Regions from separate parts of the Photobacterium sp. GB-1 genome, predicted to be linked through region 3. Evidence: predicted binding sites of a transcription regulator. Region 3 holds the regulator's gene; each other region holds the start of a gene.

Region 1 (4,684 bases), on a different contig from region 3:
ATAATCGCGATCAAACACAGTAAGATTTGCTACCATGCCTTTTCTTATAGCCCCAAGTTTCTTGTCTACACCAATAGCGCGAGCAGGATAAAGTGTGGCCATACGAATCGCTTCGTCCAAGGCGATACCTACATGTTCAACACTATTTTGAATTGCTTCAATCATTGTCAGTGCTGAACCACCAAGTGTGCCTTCTTCAGTTACACACATGCCGTTTCGGTAATATACCTTTGTCCCAGTAAAAAGAAAGCTATCGATGTTTGCACCTGCTGGAGCTGTGGCATCGGTCACTAAAACTAAACGCGTATTCTTCATTTTATGAGCCATGCGGATATTGGCATAGTCAACATGGAAACCGTCAGCAATAACGCCTGTATAGATTTCACTGCTATCGTAAATAGCGCCAACTAGACCTGGCGAACGACCTTCTACTGGACTCATCGCATTGAATAAATGCGTAGTAAAACTAATACCGAGATCGAAGCCTTGTCTTGCTTCTTCGTATGTCGCATTACTGTGTCCTGCCGATACGACAATACCTGAATCAATCAGTTTCTGAATATGCTCAGGTGAATTCAGTTCAGGTGCGAGAGTGACTTTAGTAATAACATCAGCATTATCACACAAGAACGCAATCATATCGTCACTCGCTGGACGAATGAAATCCGGGCGGTGAACCCCTTTCTTTACAACATTAATATAAGGGCCTTCTAGGTGTAGGCCTAATGCTTGATTGTGGTATTTTGCTTGATAGTCACGAATAGCTGAAACTGCACGTTTCATGTCTTCGTCGGGGGAGGTGATAAGCGTAGGGAGAAAGCTAGTACAACCTGATTTTAGGTTGGCTTGGTGCATAATATCAATGGCTTCGGCGGTGGTTTCATTGTTGAACATCACCCCTCCACAACCATTTAATTGTAAGTCAATAAAGCCAGGAGAGAGGTTTGCACCATGAAGATCGATAGTGTCGATGCCATCGAGTAAATGATTAATCGGGCAGATTGCATGAATGTTCACGCCGTCAATAATGACGGCGTGGTTATTCAGCACTTCGCTACCGGTAAAAATATTACAGTTGGTAAGCGCGTACATGAATATTCCTTAATAGGATTAAAGGTGGTTAATATTTTCCGCTTCTAGTTCTTGGAAGTACTTAACGGTCTTCACTTTTAGCTCTTGAGTTGATGGCTCATCACAAACAATCATTGATTTAGGATGTAGCTGCAGTGCAGATACTGTCCATAGGTGATTGACACTGCCTTCAACCGCAGCTTGTAGTGCCTGTGCTTTGTTGTGGCCAGTGATAAGGATCATGACTTCTTCAGAATCTAGTAATGTACCAACACCGATAGTTAGCGAGTACTTAGGTACTTGGTTGATATCGCCATCGAAGAAGCGAGAGTTAGCAATACGCGTTTCGTGCGTTAGTGTTTTGATTCGTGTACGAGATGCTAATGATGATGCTGGCTCATTGAAAGCAATGTGGCCGTCGTTGCCTACACCGCCCATGAATAGGTTGATTTTACCGTAAGATTTGATCTTATCTTCGTAACGTTGGCATTCAGCAACGTGATCTTCTGCGTTACCATCAAGAAGGTTAATGTTCTCTTCTTGGATGTCAACGTGGTTGAAGAAGTTGTTGTACATGAAGTTACGGTATGATTCTGGGTGATCTGCAGGCATGCCTACGTACTCATCCATGTTGAAAGTAACAACATGTTTAAAGCTTACTTCACCAGCTTGGTATAGCTCGATAAGACGTTTGTAAGTTGCAAGTGGTGTACCACCAGTTGGTAGACCCAATACAAATGGACGCTCAGCTGATGGTTCGAATTTATTGATACGATCTGCGATGTAGCGAGCTGACCATAAACCAACATCTTTAGCGTTATTTAGCGGGATTAGTCTCACGTTGATACCTCGTTGAAGAAAGTTAAAACAGGAAAAATCTTAGCGACATAGCGCCTTTGTTTCGAATGATAAAATAAGTTTTATGATCGAGCTAGCAAAATCACTCAGTTCTAACCTCCGTCGGTGATTGAGATCACAAATGATGAGCTTTTAATTTGCGGGGCGAAATTAATTTCTTAAACTGCGGATAACTTAATACGGATAGCTTATAAACAGTTATTTAATTACATCTAAGAAAACCATAGGGGGAACTAAGGGTGAATATTCTTGGATATTTTCAAAAAGTAGGTAAGGCATTAATGGTGCCAGTTGCAGTACTTCCTGCAGCGGCAATCTTAATGGGTATCGGTTACTGGATTGATCCGAACGGCTGGGGTGCAAACTCTGCATTAGCTGCTTTCTTGATCAAGGCTGGTGCGGCAATTATTGATAACATGTCTGTACTGTTTGCAGTGGGTGTTGCATACGGCATGTCTAAAGATAAAGATGGTGCAGCAGCACTTTCTGGTTTTGTAGGTTTCCTTGTGGTAACAACGCTTCTTGCACCGGGTGCAGTCGCGCAAATCCAAGGTATTGACCCAAGCGCAGTTCCAGCTGCATTTGGTAAAATCAATAACCAATTCGTAGGTATCTTAGTCGGTATCGTATCAGCTGAGTTGTACAACCGTTTCTCAAACGTAGAACTACACAAAGCACTAGCGTTCTTTAGTGGTAAGCGTTTAGTACCAATTCTAACATCTATTGCTGGTATCGTTATTGCAGGTATCTTGATGGTTGTTTGGCCATCAATTTACGGCGGTCTAGTACATTTTGGTGAAAGCATCCAAGGTATGGGTTCTGTAGGTGCGGGTCTATATGCATTCTTCAACCGTCTATTGATTCCTGTAGGTCTTCACCACGCACTAAACTCAGTATTCTGGTTTGACGTAGCAGGTATTAACGATATTCCTAACTTCCTAGGCGGCGCGAAATCAATCGCTGAAGGTACAGCAACTCCAGGTGTCACTGGTATGTACCAAGCTGGTTTCTTCCCAATCATGATGTTTGGTCTACCAGGTGCGGCACTTGCGATGTACCACACTGCGAAAGCGAAGAATAAAGAGCGCGTAGCATCTCTACTACTAGCTGCTGGTTTTGCATCATTCTTCACAGGTGTTACTGAGCCGCTAGAATTTGCATTCATGTTCCTAGCACCAGTACTGTACGTAATTCACGCAGCACTAGCGGGTCTATCTGTATACATCGCAGCATCTATGCAGTGGATTGCAGGTTTCGGTTTCTCTGCAGGTCTAGTTGATATGTTCTTGTCATCACGCAACCCACTAGCTGTTCAGTGGTATATGCTGATTGTTCAAGGTATTGCATTCTTCTTCATCTACTACTTTGTATTCCGCTTCGCGATTGTTAAGTTCAACCTTAAAACGCCTGGCCGTGAAGACGACGAAGAAGAGACTTCATCAGTTGCAGGTTCTGCAGAAACTAGCGAGCTAGCGAAGCAGTACTTAAAAGCACTGGGTGGTCACGGTAACCTAGAGAACATTGATGCTTGTATTACACGTCTACGCCTAACGCTAAAAGACAGCAGTCTTGCTAACGAGAAAACGTTAAAAGCACTAGGTGCGATGGGTGTAGTTAAACTAGGTTCAAATAACCTTCAGGTTATCCTTGGCCCTCTAGCTGAAATTGTTGCTGGCGAAATGAAGAAAATCCCAGCGTCAGAAGATCTATCTTCTGTAAAACTTCCATAATTACCTGAATTCTTCAGTAATTAAGTAATACCGCAAGACCTTTAATAAAACCGGCCTTATTATTTTCAAACATGGAATGATAGGGCCGGCATTTTGAGTACCCAACGTTTGGGCTCGTATTGATTTTCTCTTCACTTTTTTAGAAGAGATATCGGGAGAAAGGAATATATCATGACTATTAAACTTACGGCGTTAGCATCTTTTATTGCATTAGCGGTGACGGGTTGTGCAAGTAAAGGAAACAATGATCAAACTGTAGTAAATAACCTAGCGTCAAACCTAGATCTTAACTACGAAGTCGCTATTCAGCACGGTGCAGAAGAAGGCTTGCCATGTAAAACACTGGGTGCGGAATGGGCATCATGTGATTTGATTAATTTAACGCTGGAAAATAAAGGTCCAGCGGTGACGAATAAAGATTGGAAAATTTACTTCAGCAGTATTCGTCAAATCCTAGAAGTGCAGAATGATCAATTCAAAGTTACTCATGTAACAGGTGATCTACACACACTAGAGCCAACAGATAAGTTCGATGGTTTTGCTGAAGGTGAAAAGGTTGTTATCCCTTACATCGGTGAATATTGGACTTTATTTGAAAATGATTACATGCCTCGTGCATATGTAACAGCAGGTAATGCAGAACCAAAAACAATTGTTAGCACAGATACAGCTAACCCTGCAGATTACTTAACGCCATTAAAAGGCGATCAATTTAAGCGTGTTAAAGCGGATAATAACGTATTAGCGACACCAGAAACACGTTTTGAGAAAAACAGCGATGTAAACTTAGTGGCTTCTGAAGAAGTAGCTGGCACTATTTTACCTACACCGCTAAGTACTAAATTAACTGGCGATACTGTTTCTCTAGCTAACGGTATTAAGATCGACAACCTAACGCTACCTGCTGACATGATGGCTGCAGTAGAGGCTCGTTTAGCACAGCTTGGTGTGAACGCGCAGGGTGAATACCCAGTAAAAGTAACAATTTTACCGGGTTCGTTTAAGAAGGATCAGCAAATTGTTGG
Region 2 (4,684 bases), on a different contig from region 3:
GCGATGTAAGAATCGATGAAGTCATCAGAGAATACGCCGCCAGACGTTAGGAACTCACGGTCGTCGCTTAGTGCTTGTAATGCGCCTTGTAGCGATTCTGCAACTGTTGGGATTTCAGCTGCTTCTTCTGCTGGTAGGTCGTACAAGTCTTTATCCATCGCTTCGCCTGGGTGGATCTTGTTCTGGATACCGTCAAGGCCAGCCATTAGCATTGCAGCAAATGCTAGGTATGGGTTAGCCGCTGGATCACCGAAACGTACTTCGATACGACGTGCTTTAGGGCTTGGTACTACAGGAATACGGATAGACGCTGAACGGTTACGCGCAGAGTAAGCTAGCATTACTGGAGCTTCAAAGCCTGGAACTAGACGCTTGTATGAGTTCGTAGCAGGGTTAGCAAATGCGTTGATTGCACGCGCATGCTTGATGATACCACCGATGTAGTAAAGTGCCATTTCAGAAAGGCCGCCGTACTTATCACCAGAGAATAGGTTTACACCATCTTTTGCTAGTGATTGGTGAACGTGCATACCAGAACCGTTATCACCTACTAGTGGCTTAGGCATAAAGGTTGCTGTTTTACCGAATGCGTGTGCAACGTTATGAACAACATACTTGTAGATCTGAATTTCATCCGCTTTTGTTGTTAGCGTGTTGAAACGTGTTGCGATTTCGTTTTGACCTGCTGTTGCTACTTCGTGGTGGTGAGCTTCAACAACTAGACCCATTTCTTCCATGATTAAACACATAGCAGAACGGATGTCTTGTGATGAATCAACAGGTGCTACTGGGAAGTAACCGCCTTTAACACCTGGACGGTGACCTTTGTTACCGCCTTCGAAATCAGAACCGGTATTCCATGCAGCTTCTACGTCATCAATTTTGAAGAAAGAGCCAGACATGTCAGTGTTAAACTTAACATCGTCAAATAGGAAGAATTCTGGCTCAGGGCCGATAAGAACCGTGTCTGCGATACCTGTTGAACGCATGAACTCTTCTGCACGCTTCGCGATAGAGCGAGGATCACGGTCGTAACCTTGCATTGTTGCTGGCTCTAAAATATCACAACGGATATTTAGCGTAGCGTCTTCAGTGAATGGGTCTAGTACCGCGCTTGATGCGTCAGGCATCATTACCATGTCTGATTCGTTGATACCCTTCCAACCTGCAACTGAAGAGCCATCAAACATTTTACCTTCTTCGAAGAAATCAGCATCAATTTGATGAGATGGGATCGAGATATGCTGTTCTTTACCTTTTGTATCGGTAAAACGTAGGTCAATAAACTTAACTTCATTTTCCTGGATCAGCGCTAGTACGTTTTCTACTGACATCTTGAGTAACCTCCGGTGTTATATAAGGGCATGGCCGCAAATCTAGTGTTGCTCATTTCTGAGAATGAGCAGTTCTGAATGTTCTTAAGCGAAAACCATGCCAATTTTTAAAAGCTTTAAGAATGCGGTTTTTACGCATTGCTAAAGCTTAATTAATCCATTTTTGCACTATATTGATGCATTGGTGCACTGTTTTGGTGCATCGATGTGTCATTAACAATAATAGAACATGCTTACTATCGCGATGTTAAAAATTATTGTCAATTCATAATCTCCTTAAAAAAGAGTTTTTATTATTAAAGGAGAACTGTGTACCTCTAATGATGTTTTTATCCGTAGGGAGTGAGAAAACAGGGTTAAGTGGGGATTTATGGTCTGAATAGAAGGGTTCAAAAAAATAAAATCAGGCCAAAAAGCGAGTAAAAATGCGGCTCTAGAGCATGGTCATAAAAAAGCTGGTGATATAAATCACATATTTCGTGGGTTTTGGCGTAAAATCTGTTAAATTATGAGCCGTTTTTTTAATCAAGTAGCCTCTAGTGAAGATGCTGCATGTTCTGAGTGAATGTGAAACTAATGTCTAATCAATCGATCGATAAATTAAGAAATATCGCAATTATTGCTCACGTTGACCATGGTAAAACTACCTTGGTTGATAAACTTCTACAGCAGTCTGGCACGTTAGAGGGTCGCGGCGAAGCCGAAGAACGTGTGATGGATTCTAACGATATCGAGAAAGAGCGTGGCATTACCATTCTTGCTAAGAACACAGCAATCAACTGGAATGACTACCGCATCAACATCGTAGATACCCCTGGACACGCCGATTTCGGTGGTGAAGTAGAGCGTATCATGTCTATGGTTGACTCTGTATTGCTTATCGTTGATGCAGTTGACGGCCCGATGCCTCAAACTCGTTTCGTAACGCAAAAAGCGTTTGCATACGGTCTTAAGCCAATCGTTGTTATCAACAAGATTGACCGTCCAGGTGCACGTCCTGAGTGGGTTATGGATCAAGTATTTGACCTATTCGATAACCTTGGTGCAACTGACGAACAACTAGACTTCCAAGTGGTTTACGCATCAGCACTAAACGGTTGGGCAACACTAGAAGAAGGCGAAACTGGCGAGAACATGGAACCATTGTTCCAATCTATCGTTGATAACGTTGCAGCGCCTTCAGTAGATGTTGATGGCCCACTACAGATGCAAATCTCTCAGCTAGATTACAGCTCTTACGTTGGTGTTATCGGTGTTGCGCGTATTACTCGTGGTACAGTGAAAGCTAACCAACAAGTCACTATCGTAAGTGCTGACGGTTCTAAGCGTAACGGTAAAGTAGGTACAGTTCTAGGTTACCTAGGTCTTGAGCGTCATGAAGTTGAAGAAGCGAAAGCGGGCGACATCATTGCAATCACAGGTCTTGGCGAGCTTAAGATTTCTGACACTATTTGTGATCAGAACTGTGTTGAAGCGCTAACGCCTCTTTCTGTTGATGAGCCAACAGTTACTATGACTTTCCAAGTAAACAACTCTCCGTTTGCTGGTAAAGAAGGTAAGTTCGTTACTTCACGTAACATCCTAGAGCGTCTTCAAAAAGAACTAGTACACAACGTTGCACTACGTGTTGAAGAAACAGCTGACCCAGATAAATTCCGCGTATCAGGCCGTGGTGAACTTCACCTATCTATCCTGATCGAAAATATGCGTCGTGAAGGCTACGAGCTAGCAGTATCACGTCCAGAAGTTATCATCAAAGAAGAAGACGGCCAGCTAATGGAACCGTTTGAAACTGTGACAATCGACGTGGTGGAAGAGCACCAAGGCGGTATCATGGAAAATATCGGTCTTCGTAAAGGTGAGCTAACTGATATGGCACCAGATGGTAAAGGCCGTGTTCGCATGGACTTCATGATGCCTTCTCGTGGTCTTATCGGTTTCCAAACTGAGTTCATGACACTGACTTCAGGTTCAGGTCTTCTTTACCATACGTTTGATCACTACGGTCCTCACAAGGGCGGTACTATCGGTCAACGTAACAACGGTGTATTGATTTCTAACGCAACAGGTAAAGCACTGACTTATGCATTGTTTAACCTACAAGAGCGTGGTCGTCTATTTGCTGAGCACGCAGACGAAGTTTACGAAGGTCAGATCATCGGTATTCATAACCGTTCTAATGACCTTACAGTTAACTGCCTGAAAGGTAAGCAGCTTACAAACGTTCGTGCTTCTGGTACTGACGAAGCGCAAACTCTTTCTCCTGCTATCAAGTACACACTTGAGCAAGCACTAGAATTCATCGATAACGATGAACTAGTAGAAGTGACACCTTTAAGCATCCGTATTCGTAAGAAACTTCTTACTGAAAACGATCGTAAGCGTGCTGGTCGTACAAAGTAATTACTGATTAATTTCATTAGTTATTAAGCAATCCCTCGGTTGGTAACAATCGGGGGATTGTTGTATCTGAAGGGTGGAAATATGGGGGGATTGTGGCGAATGGCTGAAGATAAGTGTCGGACTGGGACATTAGGGTAAAGCAATGGTGAGCCGCTGGCGCTGACTCACCTTGTCGATAGCTTATTTCTTTAGATGACCAATAAAGCGGTTAGATTCTGCAATAGCGCTGTTCATATCGCGGATTGCTTGTTGGATCTCGCGTTGCAGTGAGTTGAACTCACCTTGTAGTGAGCCAATGGCGGCAGCATTTAGGTTATGCTTTAGGTATAATGTGTTATCACGCAAAGTATCTAACACTGGCTCCATTTTTTGCTCTGCACGTTTCATCGCAGATAGCATTTTTTGATACTGTACTTTGGTAGCGCGTAGCTTGTTTGCACTATCACGTTTCAGTGTTGCACTCTTATAAAGCGCAAGCTCGTCATTCCATTCTTCAAACAATGCATCAGCTACATCTTCAATAGCAGCGATACGATCTTTGACTTTATTTACTGCTGCTTCACTGTCTTTGTATTGATCATTAACGTCATTGTATGCGGCTTCTAACTCACCACCATTGAAATTATTTAATGCTTTAAGCCCTTCAAGCGCACTGGTAAATTGCTGTTGTGCATCTTTTTGTGCTGCGTTGGCGTCTTCTACCCGATCAACCATGATGTCACGTTTGTGGACGCCAACTTGCTCCATCGCTGAGTAATAGGCTGATTGACAGCCTGAAAGTAAGCTAACGCTAAGTAAAATAGCAAGAAAATAAGGCATGTTATGCTCCTAGTAAGGCATGCTGCGTTGAAATAAATCAATCTTAACGTTTGTTCTAACAAGAGAGAATTGATTGATAAGACGCAAATAAAGAGTTGAGAGAAGGCAAAAAAATGAAAGCCTTTTCA
Region 3 (4,684 bases):
AGAGCAATTTTTCAAACAATATGGTGAAGATGGCACTGGCCGCTTTCGCCGTTATCTACACACATTTGACGAAGCCGTACCCTACAACCAAATGCCCGGAACGTTTACTCCGTGGCAACAGTTAGCAGAAAACACTGATTTACTCTTTTATGAAGGCTTACATGGTGGGGTTGTCGATGGCGAGATCCATGTCGCACAGCATGTTGATCTTCTTATTGGCATGGTACCCATTGTTAACTTGGAGTGGATCCAAAAAATTGTTCGTGACACGAGAGATCGAGGGCACTCTCGCGAAGCGGTGATGGAGTCAATCGTTCGCTCCATGGACGATTACTTAAATTATTTAACTCCGCAATTTTCACGCACACATATCAACTTTCAACGTGTACCAACCGTTGATACCTCAAACCCGGTGAGTGCCAAAGGGATCCCAAGCTTAGATGAAAGCTTTGTTGTGATCCGATTTCGCGGTTTAAATAATGTCGATTTTCCGTATTTACTTTCCATGATCCAAGGCTCATTTATGTCACGTCATAACACGCTTGTCGTCCCTGGTGGAAAAATGAGTTTTGCAATGGAATTGATCATGCGCCCCCTTATCGAGAAACTGATTAATACAGGGAAAATCAGTTAAGTTTGCACAAACGAAAATAAATAGAAAAAAGGTTGGCACAAACACCAACCTTTTTCATCTCAATCATTATTAAGCAGTGATGATTTCATACGAATGAGTCAACTTAACCTTTTCACCAATCATCAAGCATACAGAGCAATATTTCTCTAAAGAATCAGCAATGGTGTTAGCCACTAAGGTTTCATTTAAATCAAAACCTGAAACAATAAAATGCAAATTGGCTGCGGTAAATAAACGTGGCGCTTGCTCTCGACGCTCAGCTGAAATAAGAACCTCACAACCCACAATATTTTGCGCTTGGGATTGTAAACCACTGACAACATCTACTGAGCTACACCCTCCCGCCGCCATTAATACCAATTCCATTGGACTTGGAGCTTTATCCCCTCCATTACCATCCATGACTACACTATGACCGGAGCTAGATTGACCTAAAAAAGTCATATCTTCTACCCATTTTACTCGGGACTGCATCGCTTAATCCTTATTCAAACGCCCAATAATTGTCTCTAGTCTTATTGATTAAATAATGAATGTAAATCCTAATTCTCCGCCTTAATAACAACTTTTTTCCTCTCTAAAAATCGTCGTAATAATCATTACTTATCGCACCACTTAAAATTATCTCGCCGCATTGTGATCCTGTGCACAGTTATCCATATGAAATGAACGAATCTACTAGATCAATATCAAGAAAAAGGCGCAGAAAAAGGATACACTCTAACTTATTCAAGTTAGCTTGCAGCCCAGCGGCTGAATGGATACCCTATCAGTAGGCAGTTTTTTTTCTCGTGATAAAAGTTAGAAAAGAAACCAATGCTGTTGGGCAACAAATGCAGAGGAAGTTAGTAATATGGTTCCAGGTAAACCGCAAACAGATCCAACTTTAGAGTGGTTTCTTTCCCATTGTCATATTCACAAGTACCCATCGAAAAGTACGCTGATCCACGCAGGTGAGAAAGCAGAAACGTTGTACTACATTGTGAAGGGTTCTGTTGCTGTACTAATCAAGGATGAAGAAGGTAAGGAAATGATCCTTTCTTACCTAAACCAAGGTGACTTTATTGGTGAGCTTGGCTTATTCGAAGAAGATCAAGAGCGTACTGCTTGGGTTCGTGCGAAAAGTCCTTGTGAAGTAGCAGAAATTTCATTCAAAAAATTCCGTCAGTTAATTCAGGTTAACCCTGATATTCTGATGCGCTTATCTGCTCAAATGGCAAGTCGCCTACAAGTGACAAGCCAGAAAGTAGGTGATTTGGCATTCTTAGACGTTACAGGTCGTATCACACAGACATTGCTAAATCTTGCAAAACAACCAGATGCAATGACGCACCCTGATGGCATGCAGATTAAGATCACTCGTCAAGAAATCGGTCAAATTGTTGGCTGTTCTCGTGAAACAGTGGGTCGTATTCTGAAAATGCTTGAAGAGCAGAACCTTATCTCTGCTCACGGTAAGACGATTGTTGTTTACGGTACGCGTTAATTTTTAACGTCTTTAACCGTACGAAAAAAGCCGCACACTGTTGCGGCTTTTTTATTTCTTATTGATTAATAATCCCCCCATAAATACCTTTAAAAAGTGTGTCATTAATGCCATTAATTAATTTGTATTGCTCAAATTAAATGCTAAATTCAAGCAATGAATGGACTTCATCTTTTTTTGGTTTTTATATGGATATTGAACGTTTTGCCCCGAATAGCTACACCACTGTACCTGGTGCTATCGCTCCTCAACCTACAACTATTGAGATGACAGGCTTTAGTGACCGTCGTTGTTATTTAGAACAGCAAACAGGTTTACGTCGCTGTCCTGTTGAAGACAGTGGTATTTGGGGATCGCCCCTCGATAATTAACAGATTTAAAAAAAAGCAGCCAATTGGCTGCTTTTTATTGCCTTGTTTACACTGTTCAAGAGTTATAAGTACTTTCAAAGATCTTATCTGCCGAAGCTTCTACAAACCCGGTATAAATCTCACCATCTGGCTGTAAATAACGTTTAGCAAACTCATAAAATCCGCCAGAGACCAACATCTCACCATCAGAAAACGTGACCATGACTTTATCAGCCATGGTTGCTGATTGCTCTAACATCACAGTAGGATCGCCTTTTACCGCACCTCCCGCCTGATTAATGTCAAAACCACTTGATTCGAGAAAATGGTTCACTTCAGAAATTTCATTAAATTGCTCAAGCTGATTAATATCAACAGTAAAATGATTAGCACCAAAACCATGCGCTGCCACCCACCCTGCATATTCACTTTCTGCATTTAAAAACTGATAACTATCACGGCTTAACTGCCATGGTTTACCTTGAGAAAGAAAAGCAGGATCAGCAAAATAAGCATCATCAACTTGATCGACAAGCTGACGTACTTCTGTTTGTAACTCTGTTGAACATAACCCTAATTGCAGTTCACTAATAAATACTTTAGGCGCAGAAGGATCGGGATGTTCAAAGTGCTCTGCATATAACTTTTTCGCTTTGAAATGATATCGACCTTTGGGTTTATAACCTACCGCAATAAATGGAGCCGCTAATCTTGCTAAACCACATTTAGGTAGTGCAAAGGTACGCAACGCAATATGATCATTTCTAAGTGACGCATCTTCGGTAAGTAATTGCCGAATATTCAGCGCTGAAGGGCATAATCGCTGAGTATAATCTTGCCATAACGCGGTAAATAATTGTTCCATGCTGCACAATCCTTACTGTAAGTAATACAGTGAACCTATTAGTCTCAGAGTGAAATACCCGGAGATAACTGCTCAGGTAAGCATGTTGCCTCACCTTCCATTGATGCCATTGGGTAAGCACAATAATCAGCAGCGTAGTAAGCACTTGGGCGTAAATTACCAGATGCTCCTGGGCCACCAAACGGTGCATCTCCACTCGCTCCCGTTAACTGGCGATTACGATTTACAACCCCCGCGCGAATATGATCAATAAAATATTGCCATTCACTATCATCGGTTGATACAAGCCCGGCTGATAAGCCATAACGGGTGTCGTTCGCAAGACACACGGCTTGAGCAAGATCTTGATAACGCACTACCTGCAATAATGGGCCAAAGTATTCTTCATCGGGTAAATTTTCGATATTCGTAACATCAACGATCCCAGGTGTAACCACCGCTCCCTGTCCGCGCTTTGCCTCTACCAATACTTCGCCACCAAGCGATACTAATTGTCGTTGAGTTTGCACAATATTGTCTGCGGCTTGGCGGGAGATTTGAGGCCCCATAAACGGTGCAGGCTCGGCAAATGGTCCATCGACCACAATCGCTTTGGTTGCTTCCACTAAAGCTGCCAACAACGCATCCCCTTCGCTACCCAAGGGTAAGTATAGTCGGCGAGCACAAGTACACCGTTGTCCTGCGCTGATAAAAGCAGATTGTAAAATGGTATAAACGGTAGCATTGAGATCACCATAAGCATTGGAGATCACCATCGGGTTATTCCCCCCCATTTCTAATGCCAGCATCTTGCCCGGTTGACCTGCAAATTGGCGATGCAGAATATGCCCAGTATTGGCACTGCCCGTAAATAATAAACCATCAATATCTTTTGAAGCCGCAAGTGCCTCTCCAGTTGGGCGAGCTCCCTGCACAAGATTAATAACCCCATCAGGTAATCCGGCTTGTTGCCAGAGTTTCATTACAACTTCAGCCGTTTTAGGCGTTAATTCAGAAGGTTTGAATACCACCGTATTACCTGCAAGCAATGCAGGTACGATGTGGCCATTGGGTAAATGACCGGGGAAATTATAAGGCCCAAATACAGCCATCACCCCTAATGGTCGATGACGTACAACTGCTGTGGTACCTGCGATATCTTTCTCGCGTTGGCCTGTCCGTTCATGATAAGCACGTAAAGAAATCGCCACTTTCCCCACCATTGCTCCTGCTTCTGTTCGCGTCTCCCATAACGGTTTACCCGTTTCTTCTGCTATCGTAATGGCAATATTTTCACTATTGGCTTTCACCAGCTCAGCAAATTTTTCCACGATGGTTTGGCGCTCAACAAGGGAAGTATGACGCCATTG

What was found. Region 3 encodes CRP, which controls carbon source genes, mostly activating them, when cyclic AMP is high. Its sites were predicted from a motif close to TGTGANNNNNNTCACA; they were not measured.
Region 1: nagE (N-acetylglucosamine-specific PTS transporter subunit IIBC) is a predicted target of CRP. The motif match lies at 2,034-2,049, and genes of this name have one in related genera.
Region 2: typA (translational GTPase TypA) is a predicted target of CRP. The motif match lies at 1,792-1,807, and genes of this name have one in related genera.

What each region holds. Positions count from the first base shown of each region.
Region 1 is NZ_PYOB01000001.1:383,361-388,044, reverse strand. Features, by position in the region: gene nagA (N-acetylglucosamine-6-phosphate deacetylase) at 1-1,092, opposite strand, end outside; gene nagB (glucosamine-6-phosphate deaminase) at 1,111-1,911, opposite strand; gene nagE (N-acetylglucosamine-specific PTS transporter subunit IIBC) at 2,169-3,659, shown strand; gene C9J45_RS01600 (beta-N-acetylhexosaminidase) at 3,831-4,684, shown strand, end outside.
Region 2 is NZ_PYOB01000016.1:61,402-66,085, forward strand. Features, by position in the region: gene glnA (glutamate--ammonia ligase) at 1-1,334, opposite strand, end outside; gene typA (translational GTPase TypA) at 1,911-3,737, shown strand; gene C9J45_RS14940 (DUF2959 domain-containing protein) at 3,918-4,556, opposite strand.
Region 3 is NZ_PYOB01000007.1:143,460-148,143, reverse strand. Features, by position in the region: gene C9J45_RS10305 (phosphoribulokinase) at 1-634, shown strand, start outside; gene C9J45_RS10300 (OsmC family protein) at 704-1,108, opposite strand; gene crp (cAMP-activated global transcriptional regulator CRP) at 1,488-2,120, shown strand; gene C9J45_RS10290 (hypothetical protein) at 2,309-2,491, shown strand; gene C9J45_RS10285 (DUF1338 domain-containing protein) at 2,547-3,335, opposite strand; gene astD (succinylglutamate-semialdehyde dehydrogenase) at 3,380-4,684, opposite strand, start outside.